4 regions of the Mesorhizobium sp. M6A.T.Cr.TU.016.01.1.1 genome follow, and region 2 is predicted to be linked to each of the others. Evidence: riboswitches for the same ligand, from Rfam matches in the RefSeq annotation. Region 2 holds a riboswitch; each other region holds the start of a gene.
What was found. Region 2 has a riboswitch for cobalamin ahead of EJ075_RS31925 (ABC transporter ATP-binding protein). Riboswitches for the same ligand answer to the same signal wherever they lie in the genome.
Positions count from the first base shown of each region.

Region 1: linked by a shared signal. The riboswitch ahead of EJ075_RS24280 (DUF1636 family protein) and the one ahead of EJ075_RS31925 (ABC transporter ATP-binding protein) in region 2 are both predicted to bind cobalamin.
Region 3: linked by a shared signal. The riboswitch ahead of EJ075_RS07930 (aromatic ring-hydroxylating dioxygenase subunit alpha) and the one ahead of EJ075_RS31925 (ABC transporter ATP-binding protein) in region 2 are both predicted to bind cobalamin.
Region 4: linked by a shared signal. The riboswitch ahead of EJ075_RS24475 (CbtB domain-containing protein) and the one ahead of EJ075_RS31925 (ABC transporter ATP-binding protein) in region 2 are both predicted to bind cobalamin.

Region 1 is NZ_CP034452.1:4,989,434-4,993,807, forward strand. Features, by position in the region: gene cobN (cobaltochelatase subunit CobN) at 1-504, opposite strand, end outside; gene cobW (cobalamin biosynthesis protein CobW) at 523-1,560, opposite strand; gene EJ075_RS24280 (DUF1636 family protein) at 1,557-1,991, opposite strand; cobalamin riboswitch at 2,030-2,234, opposite strand; gene EJ075_RS24285 (winged helix-turn-helix domain-containing protein) at 2,264-3,463, opposite strand; gene EJ075_RS24290 (NADH-quinone oxidoreductase subunit A) at 3,799-4,164, shown strand; gene EJ075_RS24295 (NADH-quinone oxidoreductase subunit B) at 4,155-4,374, shown strand, end outside.
Region 2 is NZ_CP034452.1:6,584,641-6,589,014, forward strand. Features, by position in the region: gene EJ075_RS31915 (iron ABC transporter permease) at 1-933, opposite strand, end outside; gene EJ075_RS31920 (ABC transporter substrate-binding protein) at 963-1,898, opposite strand; gene EJ075_RS31925 (ABC transporter ATP-binding protein) at 1,928-2,746, opposite strand; cobalamin riboswitch at 2,838-3,042, opposite strand; partial or broken gene EJ075_RS31930 (AraC family transcriptional regulator) at 3,340-4,172, shown strand.
Region 3 is NZ_CP034452.1:1,713,402-1,717,775, reverse strand. Features, by position in the region: gene EJ075_RS07935 (hybrid-cluster NAD(P)-dependent oxidoreductase) at 73-1,173, opposite strand; gene EJ075_RS07930 (aromatic ring-hydroxylating dioxygenase subunit alpha) at 1,198-2,445, opposite strand; cobalamin riboswitch at 2,659-2,861, opposite strand; gene EJ075_RS07925 (DUF680 domain-containing protein) at 3,371-3,574, shown strand; gene EJ075_RS07920 (DUF680 domain-containing protein) at 3,702-3,923, shown strand; gene EJ075_RS07915 (DUF680 domain-containing protein) at 3,996-4,232, shown strand.
Region 4 is NZ_CP034452.1:5,030,119-5,034,492, reverse strand. Features, by position in the region: gene cobO (cob(I)yrinic acid a,c-diamide adenosyltransferase) at 93-710, opposite strand; gene cobU (bifunctional adenosylcobinamide kinase/adenosylcobinamide-phosphate guanylyltransferase) at 712-1,239, opposite strand; gene EJ075_RS24480 (CbtA family protein) at 1,232-2,011, opposite strand; gene EJ075_RS24475 (CbtB domain-containing protein) at 2,027-2,206, opposite strand; cobalamin riboswitch at 2,243-2,436, opposite strand; gene EJ075_RS24470 (aromatic ring-hydroxylating dioxygenase subunit alpha) at 2,577-3,758, shown strand; gene EJ075_RS24465 (DUF1624 domain-containing protein) at 3,841-4,374, shown strand, end outside.

The DNA.
Region 1 (4,374 bases), 1.6 Mb from region 2:
GACCGCCACACCTGATCCGGCGAGACTTGCCAGCTGATGCACCAGCGCCATCATATTCTCCGGCCCGCCTTCGCGGAAATAGCCGAGCAGGCCGTCGAGCTCTTCGCGCGGCAGCGTCGAGCATTCGATTAGCCGCAGATCCTCGTCGCGGCATTCGCCGGGCAGCAGCGCCAGTTTTATGCCACGCGCGCGGGCGGTCGAGGCGAGCTGGTCGCAGCCATAGCGCCACCAGTCGTAGCCACCGAGGATGCGAACCAAAATAACCTTCGCGTGGCGGGCGACGCTGTCGACCCAGAGATCGACGGACATCGGATGGCGCAGATCGCGTAGAGCCGCCAGCCGCATCGACGGCAGGCGATCCGCGTCCGCCTTCCACGCCGCCGCCAAGCCGGCCAGATCGCTGTCGGTGAAGGACAGCGCCACGATATCCGCAGGCGTCTGCCTGAGATCGACAGGCTCGGCGAGATCGTCGAGCGAGGCGGATGTTGTGGTGAGGATGTGCATCGCGGCTCGTGCCTGAGGTCAGCCGGCGAGGATACGCTCGATTGCCGGGCGGTTCAGCCCTTTCAGGCCGATGACGACGAGGCGCGAGCGGCGGTCGTCGTCGGCGGTCCAGGCGCGGTCGTAATAGTGATTGACGCGCCGACCGACGGCCTGCAGCAACAGCCGCATCGGCTTGCCGCCGACCTCGACGAAACCCTTGACGCGCAAAACGTTTTCTTCCTCCGCCGCGGTGGCGACGCGCAAAGCCAGCTCATCGGGATTGGCGATCGACGGAATATCGATGACGAACGAGTCAAAATCGTCGTGCTCGTGGTCGAGCTCGTCGTCGTGATGGGTCTTGCGGTTCTCGATGTCGTCCTCGACGGCAAGGCCGAGGCCGAGCAGCACAGACGGATCGACCTTGCCCTGCGAGGTCGGCACGATCTTGACGGCGCGCGCGGTGTGCTCGCCGATGATGGCATTGGCGCGGGCTGAGCCGGCGGCGTCCATCAGGTCGCTCTTCGACAATATGATCAGGTCGGCGCAAGCCAGCTGGTCCTCGAACACCTCCTCGACCGGATCGTCGTGGTCGAGCGTCTCGTCCTGCGCGCGCTGCGCCTGCAGGGCGTCCATGTCGTTGGCAACGCGGCCATCAGCCAGCGCCGGTCCGTCGACGACGGCGATGACGCCGTCGACCGTCACCCGGCTCTTGACCGTCGGCCACTGGAAGGCCTGGACCAGCGGCTTGGGCAGAGCGAGGCCGGAGGTTTCGATCAGGATATGGTCGACCCTCGGCGTCAGCGACAGGATCTGATCGAGCGCCGGGACGAAATCATCGGCGACGGTGCAGCAGATGCAGCCATTGGCCAGCTCGACGATGTTTTCCTCGGGGCAGGTGTCGATGCCGCAGCCTTTGAGGATCTCGCCGTCGATGCCGATGTCGCCGAACTCGTTGACTATGATGGCCAGCCGCTTGCCCCCGGCGTTTTCGAGCAGATGGCGGATCAGCGTCGTCTTGCCGGCGCCGAGGAAGCCGGTGACGACGGTGCAGGGCACGCGGGAGACGGAAGCGGTCATATCTGGTCCTTCAAAAGGTCGAGGGGAGGGACGCGGGCGACGAGGCCGCGCTTCAGGCAATCGGGGCGGCCGCGCCATGGAATGAGGCCGTCGGTCGAGGTGGCGAAGAGCTTTGCGCCAGCGACGAGATCGGCGCCGCTTGTCGCGGTCAGGTCGCCGAAGACATAGCTCCAGCAGCCGTCGCGCAGGATCGCGGCGCTCAGCCGGCGCTTGCAGTTGCCGAGGCATTCGACGGTGCGGATACGGATATTTTCGCCGGAAGCGGCGCGGCGCGCGTCATCGGCAAGCAGTTCGCCGGCGCGGGGATGGCCATCGGAGCCGGTCTCGTCACGGCAGGAGGCGCAGACGATCACGGTAACGCCGGCCAAGGCATCACTATCGCGGGACAATACGTCCGCTGTCTCAGCCGAAAAACTGCTGTCGCGTTTCAAATCAGGCTCCTTGCCCGGAAAACCCGCCAGGCGAATCGGATTCTTCTGTCTTAGACGGCAGGTCTCCTGGCTCGCGGGTCATCGCCTTGGTGCCGCCTTCCCGGGACCGTCCCAGTGGTTTTCGGCCTTGGCTCGTCGCTTACAGTTGCGGGGACAGCCGCGGATTTGAAATCGGAATTTCGCACCGCATTCCCTCTTGGCTCCTCCCTTTGCCGAGAGGAGACCGTCTGGACCGGATTTAGGCTTGTGGAGGCAGTCGTGTCAACGCACGTCTACGAGGCGGCAATGTTGGCGAGCACGGGCCCCAGATCGCCGGCCGGCGTCACCTCGATGCGTTCCAGGCCGAGCCAGCCCTGCATCAGCTTCAATTCCTCGAAAAGCTTAGCAGCGGTTTGCGGCGGGGCGCCGGGCTCGGCATAGGCGGCATGGACGCGCAGCACGCCGGCGGGACGGTCGGCCTTGAGGTCGATGCGCGCCACGATCCTTTCGCCGAGCAGGAACGGCAGCACATAGTAACCGTACTGGCGCTTTTCGGCAGGGGTATAGATCTCGATGCGATAGCGGAAGTCGAACAGTCTTTCCGTTCGGGAGCGCTCGAAGACGACAGGATCGAACGGCGCGAGCAGGGCGCGCGCCTCGATCCGGCGCGGAAAACGGGCGTCCTTGTGCAGATAGGCAGGCTTGTCCCAACCTTCGACGCGAACCGGCAAAAGATCACCTGCCTCGACCAGTTCCTCGATGCGGCCCTTGATGTCGGCGGGAGAGAGACGAAAATAGTCGCGCAGGTCTCCCGCTGTCGCGACGCCGTGGGCGCGGGCGGAAATGCGCAGCAATTCGCGATGCGCATCCTCAGGGGAGGGCACCGGCAAGCTGAGTATTGCCGGCGGCAGCACCCGTTCCGGCAGATCATAAAGCCGCTCGAAGCCACGACGTGATGCCGTGGTGATGCGGCCGGCCCAGAACAGCCATTCAAAAGCGTGCTTGGCGTCGCTCCAGCCCCACCAACCGCCGTTTCCCTTTTGGCCTTCGAGAGCCGACGCGGCGAGCGGGCCGCGCGATACAACCTCGCGATAAATGTCTTCAATGTAAGTGGTGCGTTCGCGCCCCCACTTGGCCAGCCCATTATACATTTCCTCGCCGCGCTCGGCCCGTTCCATGCGCCAGCGCATCAGCGGATAGGTTTCGACCGGTAGAAAAGAGGCTTCATGCGCCCAGTATTCGAAGACCGTGCGCTTGCGCGTCACGGCGGCGTTGTCGAGCAGCGCAAGCGGGTAGGGGCCAAGCCGCGAATAGAGCGGCATATAGTGGGCACGCACCACTGCGCTGACGGAATCGATCTGCAGCAGGCCGGTGCGGGCAAGGACGCGGGCCAGATGGCGGCGATTGGGCGTGCCGTTCGGCCTGACATCGGTAAAGCCCTGTGCGGCAAGCGCGATGCGCCGGGCCATGGCGATCGAGATTTTTTCCTTCATGCAGACGGCACTCTGTTGGCGTTCGACCAAAGGTTGGGGCGATGATTCCGCGCCATGCTAGCAGGGTTTTGGCGGCATCTATGTCAGGAGAGAAAAGTGGAGTAAAAAGTGAAGGAAATCAAACAGGAGCAGATCGGACCAGTTTATCCGGATATGCCGTCCAGCACCGTGTTTTGAACAAGGTTTGACTTGCTTCGCCGAAAGGCCTGCGCTAACCCTCGCCGCGTTGCAGCATAGAGCCCCCTAAAACGGTTCAGTGGTTAAACTGTCACGCTTCCGCAAGTGGGTCCGGTGCTGTAATCAGAGTGGATTGGCCGCCAACGGAAAGCCGCAGCATGAACGCGTTGTTGAGTTCGTACCTGCCCATCGTCCTGTTCATCGGCGTGGCGCTGGTCGTCGGCGTGGCGCTGCTTGCCGCACCCTTCCTGGTGGCCTACCGCAACCCCGATCCGGAAAAGCTTTCCGCCTACGAATGCGGTTTCAACTCGTTCGACGACGCCCGCATGAAGTTCGACATCCGCTTCTATCTGGTGTCGATCCTGTTCATCATCTTCGATCTGGAAGTGGCCTTCCTGTTTCCGTGGGCCGTGTCTTTCAGCCAGATCGGCATGCTCGGTTTCTGGTCGATGATGGTGTTTTTGGCGGTGCTGACCATCGGCTTTGCCTATGAATGGAAGAAAGGAGCGCTGGAATGGGATTGAGCGACAATTCCGGCACGCTCGTCGCGCCGAAGCCAAAAGGCATTCTCGACCCCAGCACCGGAAAGCCGGTGGGGGCGAGTGATCCTTTCTTCCTCGAGATCAACAACGAGCTGGCCGACAAGGGTTTTCTCGTCACCTCGACCGAGGCGCTGATCACCTGGGCGCGCAGCGGCTCGCTGATGTTCATGACTTTCGGTCTTGCCTGCTGCG
Region 2 (4,374 bases):
GGTGATGATGCCGATCGGCAGTTCCTGCGGCGGCAGCAGCGTGCGGGCTAGAAGGTCGCTTGCCAGCAACAGCACCGCTCCAAAGAGGGCGCAGCTTGCAATCAGGCGCAGGTGCAACGGGCCGGCCAGGGGCCGGGACAGATGCGGGATCATCAGACCGACGAAACCTATGACGCCTGCCACCGAGACGAGGATCGCCGTCGAGAAAGCAGCGACGAGAAATGTCGTCCTGCGCATCCGCGCAACCGGCACGCCGAGGCTTTCGGCGGCGTTTTCGCCGGCCAGGAAAGCGTCGAGCCGACGGTGGTTCCAAAGTCCGAACACAAGGATGGTGCCTGCGCCCAGAGCAGCCAGTCCGACATTGTCCCACCGCGCCAGCCCGAGCCCGCCCATCGTCCAGAACAGCACCGAGTGGGCGGCGCGCTGGTCACCGGCAAAGACGAGATAGTTGGTCAAGGCGGTGAACATGAACGATACGGCAAGCCCGGCCAATATCAGCCGTTCGGGGCCTTGCCCCCTCACCCGCGAAACCAGCAACAGCACGATGCCGGCGGCCAAAATGCCGCCGGTGAAGGCAGCGACCGGCAACGTCCAGATGCCGAAATGGTCGCCAAAAATGGTGATAACGGAAACCGCGCCGGCCGCGGCACCGGACGACAGGCCGAACAGGAACGGATCGGCGAGGTCGTTGCGCGTTACCGTCTGCAGCAGCGCGCCGATGACGCCCAGCCCGGCGCCGACACAGATGGCCATGATCGTGCGCGGCAGCCTGAGATCGACAACGATTTTGCCGACCGGACCGGGCACGATGTCTCCGTCCAGTCCGGCCGCATGTCCGAGCGCGGCAACCACGTCGCTCAACGCTATGACCGTCGATCCATAGGCGATCGACAGCAGTGCAAGAGTGGCAATCGCCACTGCTCCTGCTATCATTGCCAATTCGAACGCCCTGCGGCGCAAGCTCAGAAAGCTTCCGGGTGCATCGCCCTGGCGATCTTGCCGATCGCCTCGATGTTGGCTGGCCCGGGCGTCAGCTCGGCATAGCGCAGCGCGACGAAGCGCTCATTCCTGACCGCGTCGGTTTCCTTCATCGCCGGATGAACTTTGAGGAAATCGAGCAGTTTCCTGTAGCCGCCACCGTCCTGGTAATCGAGCAGGATCAGGAACTGCGGATTGCGGGAGGCGACCGTTTCCCAATCCGTATTGCCCCAGCTCGTCTGCATGTCGGCCATGATGTTGTCGCCGCCGGCAGCGGCGATCATGGCGCTGGGGATCGCGAACTTGCCTGATGTGAAGGGTTTGTCTTCGCCGGAGTCGTAAAGAAATACGCGCGTTCCCTTGTGGTCGCCAACCTTCGCCGTGATATCGGCGAGTTGCGCTTTCCAGTCCGAAACAAGTTTTTTCGCCTCGGCTTCCTTGTCGAAAATCCTGCCCAGCTTTTCGATGTCGTCGTAGAGCAGGTCCATCGAGGCGGCGGGGCGGTTGTTGTCGAGATGGACGCAGCTTTCCGTCAGCACCAGCGTCTTGATGCCGTGCGGCGCCAGCGTATCGGGCGTCACCTCGCCGCCCGGCTTCATGCCGTAATACCAGCCGGCGAAGAAGAAATCGGGCTCGACCGCGACGAGGTTTTCAAGTGTCGGATATTTCGGCGCGAGTTCCGGGATCGAGCCCTGCTCGGCCTTGAATTCCGGACCGACCTTGTACCATCCGGTGATGCCGGTCAGGCCGAGGATCGACGGTTGCAGCCCCAGCGCGAAGGCCATCTCGGCCATGTTCATATCCTGGATGATGGCGCGCTTCGGCGCGGCGTCGAACGTCAGCGGCGTGCCGCAGCTGTCTACAGTTACCGGGAAAGCAAAGGCGGTCACCGGGAAAGCGAAGGCGGTCTGGGCAAACAGGAGGGAGGCGAAAGACAATGCGAGGCGTTTCACGAATATTGCTCCTTGGTCAAATCGGAATGTGAAGAGGCACGGTTCGGAACGTCGAATACCGTGAGTTCGCGGTCTTCGGTGGGATGGCGCAGCCGAAGCACGTCGACGCCGAAAATCTGGCGGATCAACTGCTTGGTCAGCGCCTCGCGCGGACCGGCAAACGCCTGCAGGCGGGCCTCGTTCATCACCGCGACCCTGGTGGCAAATGGCGTGACCAGCGACAGATCATGAAGCACCGCCACGACGGTCATGCCAAACTGCGACACGAGTTCGAGAAGCTCGCTGCGGGCGCGCGGATCGAGATGATTGGTCGGTTCATCGAGGAACAGGATTTTTGGCTCCTGGGCAACGGCGCGTGCCAGCTGGGCGCGTTGCCGCTCGCCACCCGATAGCGAGCCGATCGTGCGGCCGAGCAGCGGCAGCAGGCCGGTTCTGCGAAGCGCTTCGACGGCGATGTCGCGTTGCTCGCTCCTCCGTCGCAAGCCGGCATGCGGGACGCGGCCAAGCTCGACGTAGTCGATCACGGCAAGCCGCGGATCAGGCTGATCGGTCTGGCCGACGACAGCCATGTGCAGCGCCCGCTCGGCGGCCGAAAACGTCTCCAGCCGGCGTCCGGAAAATCTCACATCTCCCGCGCTTGGCCGCAGGGTGCCACATAGCATGCGCAACAGCGTCGTCTTGCCGGCGCCGTTGGGACCGATGATTGCGAGGCGATCGCCCGCCGCCACCGAAAGGCTGACCGCGCTGACCAGGCATTGGCCATTCGCCGTCGCGCTCAGCTCACGCGCTTCAAGAAGAGGCTGGGAGGCGTCCAACTTACCGTCACTTTCTCAATGGCGACGGAAGGAAGCTGGACGGACCGGCCGACAAGACCGATGTCCACGTCTCCTCCCGGCACACCCCGTCCGGTCAACTCATGCTGATGGCAGGTCTCCTGGCTCGCGGGTCTTTGCGCCATCCTGCCTTCCCAGCCTTGCCGGCCAGTGGCATTTCGGATTTTGCTAACCGCTTACAGTTGCGGGGGCAGCCACGGCCTCGATCCGAAGATCTCACCGTGTTCCCTTTTCACCCCTTGCCTTTCGACTCGGGGACCATCACCCAGGCACCCTAGTTTTCCGCCAATCACAGCGCAATAAATTTCCAGGGTTGAAACAGCCGCTGGAGCGAAGGGTCTTGTCAGAAAGAGCCATACGAATCTCGTTATGTAATAACGTTACCATTTAAAAGACGCCGCTTGCTCCTGTCAAGCTCTTTCGCCCGACGCCTTCGACTTGCCGGCCGCCGTCGCTCGCGATTTGCGCGGTGCGCAATTTCGATCAAACTGCCTCCACCAGGAAGCGGCACCATGACTTTGCCAAATGCGAAGACTGGGCCAAATGCGAAGACTGGGCCAAATGCGAGGAGCCATATGAACCCGACCGAGAAAGCGCTGTGGTTCGTCGAAAGCCACCTGCCGGAATCCGTCTCGCTCGACGATGTCGCCAAGAGCAGCGGCGTGTCGCGCTTTCACGTGACGCGGGCTTTCGGTGCTGCGACCGGCCGTTCGTGATGGGCTACATGCGTTCTCGCCGGCTGACCGAAGCGGCGCGCAAGCTCGCCGCCGGCGCACCCGACATCCTTTCGCTCGCGCTCGACACCGGCTACGCTTCGCATGAGGCCTTCACCCGTGCCTTCCGCGACCAATTCGGCACCACGCCGGAACTGGTGCGCGCGCAAGGCTCGCTCGACAATCTCGCTCTCGTGGAGCCGATCCTGATGGACCAGTCCTTCCTCACCAATCTCGAGCCGCCGCGTTTTGAGACCAGCCGGCCGTTTCTCATCGCCGGTCTCGGCGAACGCTACAGCTGCGAAACCAGCGCCGGCATCCCGATGCAATGGCAGCGGTTCGGCCCGTATATCGGCAATATTCCAGGCGAGATCGGCGACGTCGCCTATGGCGTCTGCGTCAACGGCGACGACACCGGCAATTTCGACTACATCGCCGGCGTCGAGGTGTCCGATTTTTCGGACCTGCCGAGGGAGTTTTCGCGCGTGCGCGTGCCGGCGCAGAAATACGCCGTGTTCGCCCATCGTGACCACATCTCGACCATCCGCCGCACGGTCAACACGATCTGGAACAAATGGCTGCCGGCCTCCGGGCACGAGATCGCCGATGTGCCCGAATTCGACCGCTACGGCCCCGAATTCGATCCACGCAGCGGCAATGGCGGGCTGGAAATCTGGATACCGGTGAAGGGGTGAAGCGCGGCCAGCCAAGGGCAATTGCTTCAGACAAATGATGCTTCCAGCTTGTGTTGGAGATCATTGTCGAGGCGCGCTCCGCCCGGTTTTTGCCTTCTCCCCTTGTGGGAGAAGGTGTCGCCGAAGGCGACGGATGAGGGGTGCTCCAGCCTGGCGCCGATGGCGTTCCGTCCAGCACCCCTCAACCGTCTCGGCGCTGCGC
Region 3 (4,374 bases), 1.9 Mb from region 2:
TGCATGTCGCGCAACAACCTAAAGCGCGTCGCATAAGGCCGGTCAAAACGCGACGCGCTTTAGGGCCGCCGGTCATGCCTCGATCTCGATCGCCGTCAGCGGCTTCGAACAGCAGGCAAGGATGAAGCCGTCGTCGATCTCGTGATCGAGGATGCCGCCATTGTGGCTCATCTCGACCGTGCCCGAGACCTTTTTCACCTTGCAGGTTCCGCACAGGCCGAACTCGCAGGCCGCCGGGATGCGCACGCCCGAAGCGCGCGCCGTCTGCAGCACGGTCTGGCCGGCAACGCAGTCGGCATCGACATCCGAAAGCGAAAAGCGGATTGGCGTTGCGGCTTCGGCAGGTATTTCGACCCCACCCTCTGCCGGCGAACCGAACGGGGCCGGTATTTCCTCCACCATCGGGGCCGCAAAGCTCTCCTGATGATAGTTGCCCATGTCGAAGCCGGTGGCCTCCAGCATCTGCCGCACCGCACGCATAAACGGGTCGGGGCCGCAGCAGAAGATTTCGCGCTCGCGGAAGTCTGGCGCCAGCAGCGGCAGCCGTATCGCGTCGATCCGGCCCATATGGCCGAACCAACCCTCGCGGCTGGACCGTTCCTCGATCATGAAGCCAAGCGTCAGACCCGGCATGCGGCTGCCGAGCAGTTCGAGCTCCTTGCGGAAGATGATCTCCTCGGGCTTTCGCGCGCAGTTGACGAAGCCGACATCGGTCCATGGCGCGCAGTCGTTCAGCCAGCGCAGCATCGACATCATCGGCGTCACGCCGGAGCCGGCCGAAATGAACAGATACTTGGCCGCGGGATGGCTGTGCAGCGAAAAGTCACCCGTCGGACCATAGGCCCTCACGTGAACGCCGGGCTTCAGATTGTCGAACATCCAGCGCGTGCCGAGACTGCCGGCTTGCGCCTTCACCGTCACCGCGATCGAGAACGGCCGCGACGGCGAGGAAGACAGCGTATAGGTCCGCATCAGCGGGCCGTCGGAGGTCGGCAGTTCCAGCGTCACGAATTGGCCCGGCTTATAGCGGAACCAGGTCTGGTTGTCGGAGCGGAAGGTGAAGGTCTTCACGTCAGGCGCCTCGTCGCTGACGCCGATCACCTCCAGCACCTGCAGCCGGTCGTTCCAGGGCGCCATTTCGTCGAGATGGCGGTAGAGCCCGAGGTCCGTCATTGCGTTCATCTCTTCACGTTTCTCTCAGGCGACGCTGCGCAACGCCGGCCGGCCGTCCTCGGCAAGGCGCGGTCCGATGAAGGAGGCGTACCATTCGACGAACTGGATGACGCCGCCCTCATGCAGTTCCGAATAGGGGCCGGGCTCATAGGCCGGCGACAGGATGCCGAAGGCGTTTTCCTCGACAATGCGGCGGTCCTGGTCGTTGGTTTCGGTCCATACATGGGTAAGTTCGGCGAGGTCGTAATCGACGCCTTCGACCGCGTCCTTGTGGACAAGCCATTTGGTGGTGACGGCGGTTTCCGTGGCGCTAATCGGCAACACGCGGAAGGTGACGGCATGATCGCCGAGGATGTGGTTCCAGGTCGTCGGATAGTGGTAGAGCAGCAGCGAGCCGACACGGTCGGTCGAAACGCTGTCGGAAAGGTTCTTCTTCACCGCGCGCCTTCCCGTCATCGTATAGCTGACGGCGTCGCGCAGCAGCGGTGCGCGGGTGGCGCGATATTGCCCAGCCGGATCGATGCGGAACTTGCTCGGCAGGCCCGCCGCCTCGCATTTGGCCCAGTGCGCCAGCATCTCAGGATCGCTGTCGGCGCCCTGCACGCCGGTAACGGTCGGTGCTTCCGGGAATGTCTTGCACAGTTCCGGATGGTTGCCGGCGCAATGGTAGCACTCGCGGTTGTTTTCCCAGACGAGCTTCCAGTTGCCCTTCTCGACGATGGTCGATTCGAAGGCGACCTTTGCCTCGCGCAGTCGGTGCGGCAGGAGGTAAGGCTCGATCATGGCGCGCATCGGCGCGAAATCCGCCGGCTCCTTGGCCAGGCAGATGAAAATGTAGCCGCCGACACTTTCGCAAGCCACCGGCTTGAGGCCGAACTGGCTCTTGTCGAAGCCATCCGCCATCTGGCGAGCGAACAAAAGCCGGCCGTCCAGCTCGTAGGTCCACTGGTGATAGGGGCAGACGAGCTTTGCCGCCGTGCCCTTGTCGGCGTTGCAGACGCGGCTGCCGCGATGCCGGCAGGAATTGTGGAAGGCATTGATCTTGCCTTGCTGGTCGCGGACCAGCACGACCGGATAGTCGCCGATCTGGGCGGTGATGTAGCTGCCCGGCTTCGGCAACTCGCAATCGTGGCCGATGAACAGCCAATCGCGATACCAGATCAGCTCCATGTCGAGCTTGAAGAAATCGGGATCGGTGTAGAAGGGCTGCTCGAGCGAATAGCCTTGCCTGCGGCCGTGCAAGAGCCTCAGCATGTCGTTGCGCGAATCCATGTCCTGTCCTCATAGCCGTCGCATCGGCCCGAAATCGGAATCGATTTCGGAAAGCACGATGCGCAATTCAAAGTCTTGGAGCGTACTTTATGCGTCCAGATGGACGCATGTCGCTCCAAAGACTGAACTGGTGGTGATTGAGGAAGGATCGCTTGCACGCCGGCGACAGGCCAGACATGCATCATCCACCTCTTGACCGCCCACCGCGATCAGTCGAGTCTAGACACCTCGGGCTGGTTTCCGGGCTCTGGAGTGTCCTTGCGGACAGTCGCGACACCTTCCCAGGCTTGTGGCCCAGTGGTCTCCCGTTGCGACTTGAACTCCACCACCGTTGCGGGGGCAGCGCCGGGATTTGACCGGCTTCCCAATTCTCCGCTTCGTCGTCACCAAGCGGCACCTGAGATGGCGTCATCTAATCATGACGGCCAGCTGACTGTCGGCATGAAAGCGACATCGTATCCATGCGGCGCGACACGGCCCGCGAAACGTGCAGGTTGGTAATTGCAGGGCTGAAAACCCATTTTTTCGGCCACCATTGTCGGCCGCCGTGACATCGAATTCCGACCCGCGGCGGAGGCAAAGAAGGTTAACAGTTTCCAAAAGTGACTATTAGCCGCTTCTAAAATCGAACCGAACGGTTCGTTTCTGTTGACAATGCGTGCATGACGCTGTGAACGCAGGTCCGCCAATCCGTCAAATCGTCAAATGGCGACTTTGGCATAAACCTTTGAAAATAAAAGATAAAGCAGCGCCCGTAGAAGCGTCTGGTACAATTTCAAGGTGTAGATTCTTGGTCCACACGGAACAACTTCGTGATTGGAATCTGCGGGATGGCCTTCCCACATCGGGGCTGTCCGAACGACGCGAATTCCTTCCAAGACACGCCGCTAGCCGGACGGAAAACTAAGATACTGGAGTACCAAAAATGAAAAAGATTGCTCTTACTGCCGTCGCCGTTCTGGCCATCACCGGCAGCGCCTTTGCCGGCAGCGACCATTATGGGTCCAACGGCGCCAACCAGCCGGCCGCTGCGGTCGACAGCTCGTACACGGCTTCCATTCAGAAGCCGGCTCACGCTGAAAAGCCCGCCGTCCAGGGCGCCGACCGCAACCTTTTCGGCAACAATTAACAGCTGATCCCAGACCATGGTCCCGAAAAGTGGAAACCGGTTTTCGGAAAAGATCATGGTCAAACAAGAAGACAGAGCGGCGGCAGGTCCGCCGCTGGGGATCTTTAGAAATTCAGGAGTATTGGAAATGAAGAAGATTGTTCTTGCCACCGCCGCCATTCTGGCCATCTCCGGCAGCGCTTTTGCCGGTAGCGACAACTATGGATCGAACGGCGCCAACCAGCCGGCCGCTGCGGCCGACAGCTCGTACACGGCTTCGGTTCAGAATTCCGCTTCGGCGCAGAATCCGGTTCCGGCCGACGAGAAACCCGTCCACGGCAGCGACCGTAACCTCTTCGGCAACAACTAACAGCCAGTTCCAACAGCAGCGGCGGCATTTGCCTGCCGCGCTGATGGGATACGAAAATCCAGGAGCACTGAAATGAAGAAGATCGTTCTTACCGCCGCCGCGCTTTTGCTTGCTGCCGGCAGCGCCTTTGCCAACAACGACAATGTTGGCGGGACCGACATCAACAAGCAGGCGACCGTCAACGTCGACAACACGCAGACGTCTTCGGTACGCAACACCGGTTCGCCGATCTACAAGCTGCTCAATTCGTCGGGCGACGTAGAGAAGTCCGCCCCGCAGGGCAGCGACCGGAACCTGTTCGGCCGCTAGCGCATCGGCCCGAAAATCGGAATCGATTTTCGGAAAGCACGATGCGTAGGTTCAAAGTGTTAGAGCGTACTTTGTGCGTCCACTTGGACGCACGTCGCTCTAACAGCAACCTGAATGCACAAGAGCGGCGGGCTTTGCCCGC
Region 4 (4,374 bases), 1.6 Mb from region 2:
TCCGGCCAGCACCCCTCAACCGTCTTGGCGCTGCGCGCCAATCCACCTTCTCCCACAAGGGGAGAAGGAAGAAGAGGCGCGGGCAAAACCCCTCAGAACTCTATGCCTTGCTGCGCCTTCACGCCGGCGGAAAAGTGATGCTTGGTCACGCCCATCTCGGTGACCAGATCGGCCGCCTCGACCAGCGCCGGCTTGGCGTTGCGGCCGGTGACGACGACGTGCAGACCCTCGCGGCGCCCTTTCAGCGCCGCCACCACCTTGTCCAGATCGAGATAGTCGTAGCGCAGCGCGATGTTCAGCTCGTCGAGCACCAGAAGGCTGATCGACGGATCGGCCATCAGCTCGAGCACCTTGGCCCAGGCAGCTTCGGCGGCAGCGATGTCGCGCTTCAGATCCTGAGTCTCCCAGGTAAAACCCTCGCCCATCGTGTGCCAAACGACCCGATCGCCGAAAACGGCAAAGGCGTCCTTCTCGCCGGTGTGCCATTTGCCCTTGATGAACTGGACGACGCCGACGCGCTTGCCGTAGCCGAGCATCCTCAGCGCCAGCCCGAAGGCAGCGGTGGTCTTGCCCTTGCCGGGGCCGGTGTTGACGATCAGCAGCCCCTTCTCGACCGTCTTTGCCGCGACCTCGGCGTCCTGCACCGCCTTGCGCTTGGCCATCTTGGCGCGGTGGCGTTCTTCGTCCTTGGGTTCGATAGTATCAGCCATGTCATTTCACCTTCAGCGGCAGTCCCGCCACCATCATCAGCACCGTATCGGCTATCGTCGCGACCTGCTGGTTGAGCCGGCCGGCGGCATCGCGAAACCGACGGGCGAGCGCATTGTCCGGCACGATGCCCTGGCCGACCTCGTTGGAGACCACGAGCCATGGCCCGCGCGGTCGCGACAACACATCGGCCAGCCCCCGGCATTCAGCCTCAATGTCATGTTCGGCCAGCATATGGTTGGTCAGCCACAGCGTCAGGCAGTCGATCAGGACAGGCCGGCCGTCAGGCAGGGCCTCGATCGCGCCGACGAGATCGAGCGGCGCATCGATGGTCGTCCAGCCCTCGCCGCGCCGCGATCGGTGCAGCGCGATGCGCTCGCGCATCTCGTCGTCATAGGCTTGCGCCGTGGCGATGTATGTCCACGGCGCCGGACAGGCCGTCACCAATCTTTCGGCATGCGCGCTCTTGCCGGAGCGCGCACCGCCGATGACCAGCGTCAGCGTCCCGCCGGAAGCAACGCGATCAGGCAAAGCTGTCGCGCAGGCTCGTCGCCGTGCCGGTCAAGCGGCCACGCACCACGCCGACGACGGCGCCGAGCACCAGCCAGAACACCAGATTGGTCAGCGTCACCGCCACCACGAACTGGTGATGCAGACCTTCCGGGATCGGCGACTCGAAATTGTCGGGCTGCGGCGCGCCGACGATATGCGGCGCCACGATCAACGCCACGGCAAGCAGCGCCAGCGGCAGCGACTTGCGGAAGGCAAGCAGGCCGAGACCGGCCGCTGTCGCCACCACTGTCGCCATCCACCAGATCTGGCGCTGGGCGAGATCGGCGGCCGGCATCGCCGGCAGTTCGGGCGGCAGGCCAAGGTTCGGAGCCAGCGTGAACACGGCAAAGCCAGCGAGCCCCCAGAACAGGCCCTGACGCCAATTGCCGATGCCGCCGGCAAACTCCGAAGCGGCGACCAGGATCAGAGCAAAGCCGATGCCGGTAACGACATTGGCAGCGATATTGAAGACGAAACGCTCGAAGCCATCGGCCGGCGCCCAGCCTTCGTCTTCCGGAGCGGCAGCTTCAGCCGGTGCGGCGCTGCTCATAGCAGTCGTGCTCATTGCGTTTTCGGCAGGTGCTATCGGCGCCGCGGCATGGTCATGCGCGTGGCCGCCGCCGGCCTGCTCGTAGACTTCCGCCTTCAGGATGAGCGGCACGGTGGCATAGGCCTGCATGCAGGCGAGGACGACGCCGGCCACAAGCCCTGCGATCGCCGCGATGAACACGACGTTGCGAAACAATGTCATGATGTCAGCCCCTCGTCAGTGGCAGGGAAACGCCATCGAATGGCGATAGTCGTGAGCAGCATTGTGGACCGCATCGATATGCGAGAAGCCGACAAAGCCCATGACGAAAATGCCGAGAAATGCAGCAAGCGCCAGCTGCAAGAAGCGCGACTGCGAGGAGACGGAAGCGCCGAGCGAGACGGAAGCGGTATTCATGTCTTGTCCTTTCGCCCTCCACCCGAGGGCATAGAAGTCAGTTCTCCTGTCGCCGGCAGGTCTCCTGGCTCGCGGATCAGCGCCCTTCCCCACCTTCCCGAAGAAACTCTTCAGTGGCATATGGAGAGGACTACCGCACACAGTTGCGGGGGCAGCCACGGCATTGGGCAAATTTTGCCCTCACCGCATTCCCTCTTGGTTCCAAAGGAACCGACGACGGCTGCGACTATAGGCAGAATCGTAACGCCCGGCAAACCAAATTCCGCCAGCTACCAGCGCGAATGCGCCGTCTTGGCAGGCCAGCCAGCCGGCGCCGTGATTGACAATTTTCGCGGCCGGGTGTCGGCTGGAGCATCACAGGAAGGCGGTCATGCAACCCAGCCCGAGCGAGCACGATCCCTATAACGGTTTGACGCGACTTGAACCGACGCTGCCGTCGTCGGCGTACTGGGACATCGACGCCCATCAGCGCGATCTCGACGCCATCTGGTATCGAAGCTGGCTGCTCGTCTGCCGCGAGGCCGACCTTGCCCAGCCGCTGGCGTTCAGGACGTTCCGTGTCGGCACGCAGGAGATCGTCGTGCTGCGCGACGAGACCGGCGAGCTGCGCGCCTTCCATAACACCTGCCGGCATCGCGGCTCGCAGCTCTGCCAGGCGAGCGAAGGACGGCTGAAGGCGCGGCTCATCACCTGTCCCTATCACGCCTGGTCCTATTCGCTGCGTGGCGATCTCGTGCGCGTGCCGTCGAAATCGCTACCTGAAGGCTTCGACAAGGCCGATCATCCGCTCTATCGGGTCGCACTGTCGGTGTGGCGCGGTTTCGTCTTCGTCAATCTCAGGGAAGACGCCGCCGGTTCGGCCGAAACATCCTTCGATCCCGCATCCGGCAATCTCGCCAACTGGCCGCTGGAGACGCTGGTGTCGGGCCATGTGCTGCGCAAGGTGATGGACTGCAACTGGAAGATTTTCTGGGAGAACTTCAACGAGTGCCTGCATTGCCCGGGCGTTCACAAGGACCTGTCTCGGCTGGTGCCGATCTATGGCCGCGGCCTGATGGGGCGGCACGACGACCCGGAATGGGCCCGTTGCGCCGACAATGACGCGCCGGAGTTTTCCGGTGGCCTGCGGGCCGGAGCCGAAACCTGGTCGCGCGACGGGCGCGTCCACGGCCCGGTCTTTCCCGAGCTGACGTCCGCCGAGCGTACCGCCGGGCAGACCTATGCCACCAATTTGCCGTCGATGTTCATCGTCGGCCATGTCGATTATGTCCGCACCGTGCGGCTGGTGCCGCTCGGCCCGGAGCAGACCGAACTGACCGCCGAATGGCTTTTTTCGCCCGAAGCGCTCGCCGATCCAACGGCTGATATCGACAACATCGTCGCCTTCGGCAGGCAGGTGCTGGAGGAAGACGCGGATATCTGCGAGGTCAACCAGAAGGGCCTGCGCTCGATGCGCCACGAGGCGGGCGTTCTGATGCCCGAGGAATATGAATTGCACCGCTTCCACAACTGGGTGCGCGAACGCCACACAGCCCTTTCACCAACGCCCTGAACATCGGAGAGTTTGGCCCACCTTCTTTTGTCCGGGGCAACCGTGATAGTCGTCTTGCAGTGCTGAATCAGATTGCGAGACCATGAGCATCCTTACGCCAATCGCCCCCGTTCAGGATCAATCGAAGCCGAAGCGCATTATCGCCATCGACGTCGCACGCGGCATCGCCTTGCTTGCCATGGCGAGCTACCATTTCACCTGGGATCTCGAATTCTTCGGCTATACCGATCCCGGCCTGACCGCCTTCGGCTGGTGGAAGTTCTACGCGCGCTGCATCGCTTCGACCTTCCTGTTTCTGGTTGGCGTCAGCCTGTTCCTCGCCCATGGCAAACAGATCCGCTGGAACGGCTTCTGGAAACGCTTCGCCATGGTCGCCGGGGCGGCGCTCGCCATATCGGCCGCCACAAGGTTTGCCACGCCCGACAGCTTCATCTTCTTCGGCATCCTGCACGAGATCGCGCTGGCCAGCCTGCTCGGCCTGGCGTTTCTGCGGCTGCCGGCGCTGCTGACGCTTGTCGTCGCGGCTTTCGTCATCACCGCTCCGCTCTATCTCAGGTCCGGGACCTTCGACCATCCGGCCCTGTGGTGGGTCGGCCTGTCGGCAACCAATCCACGC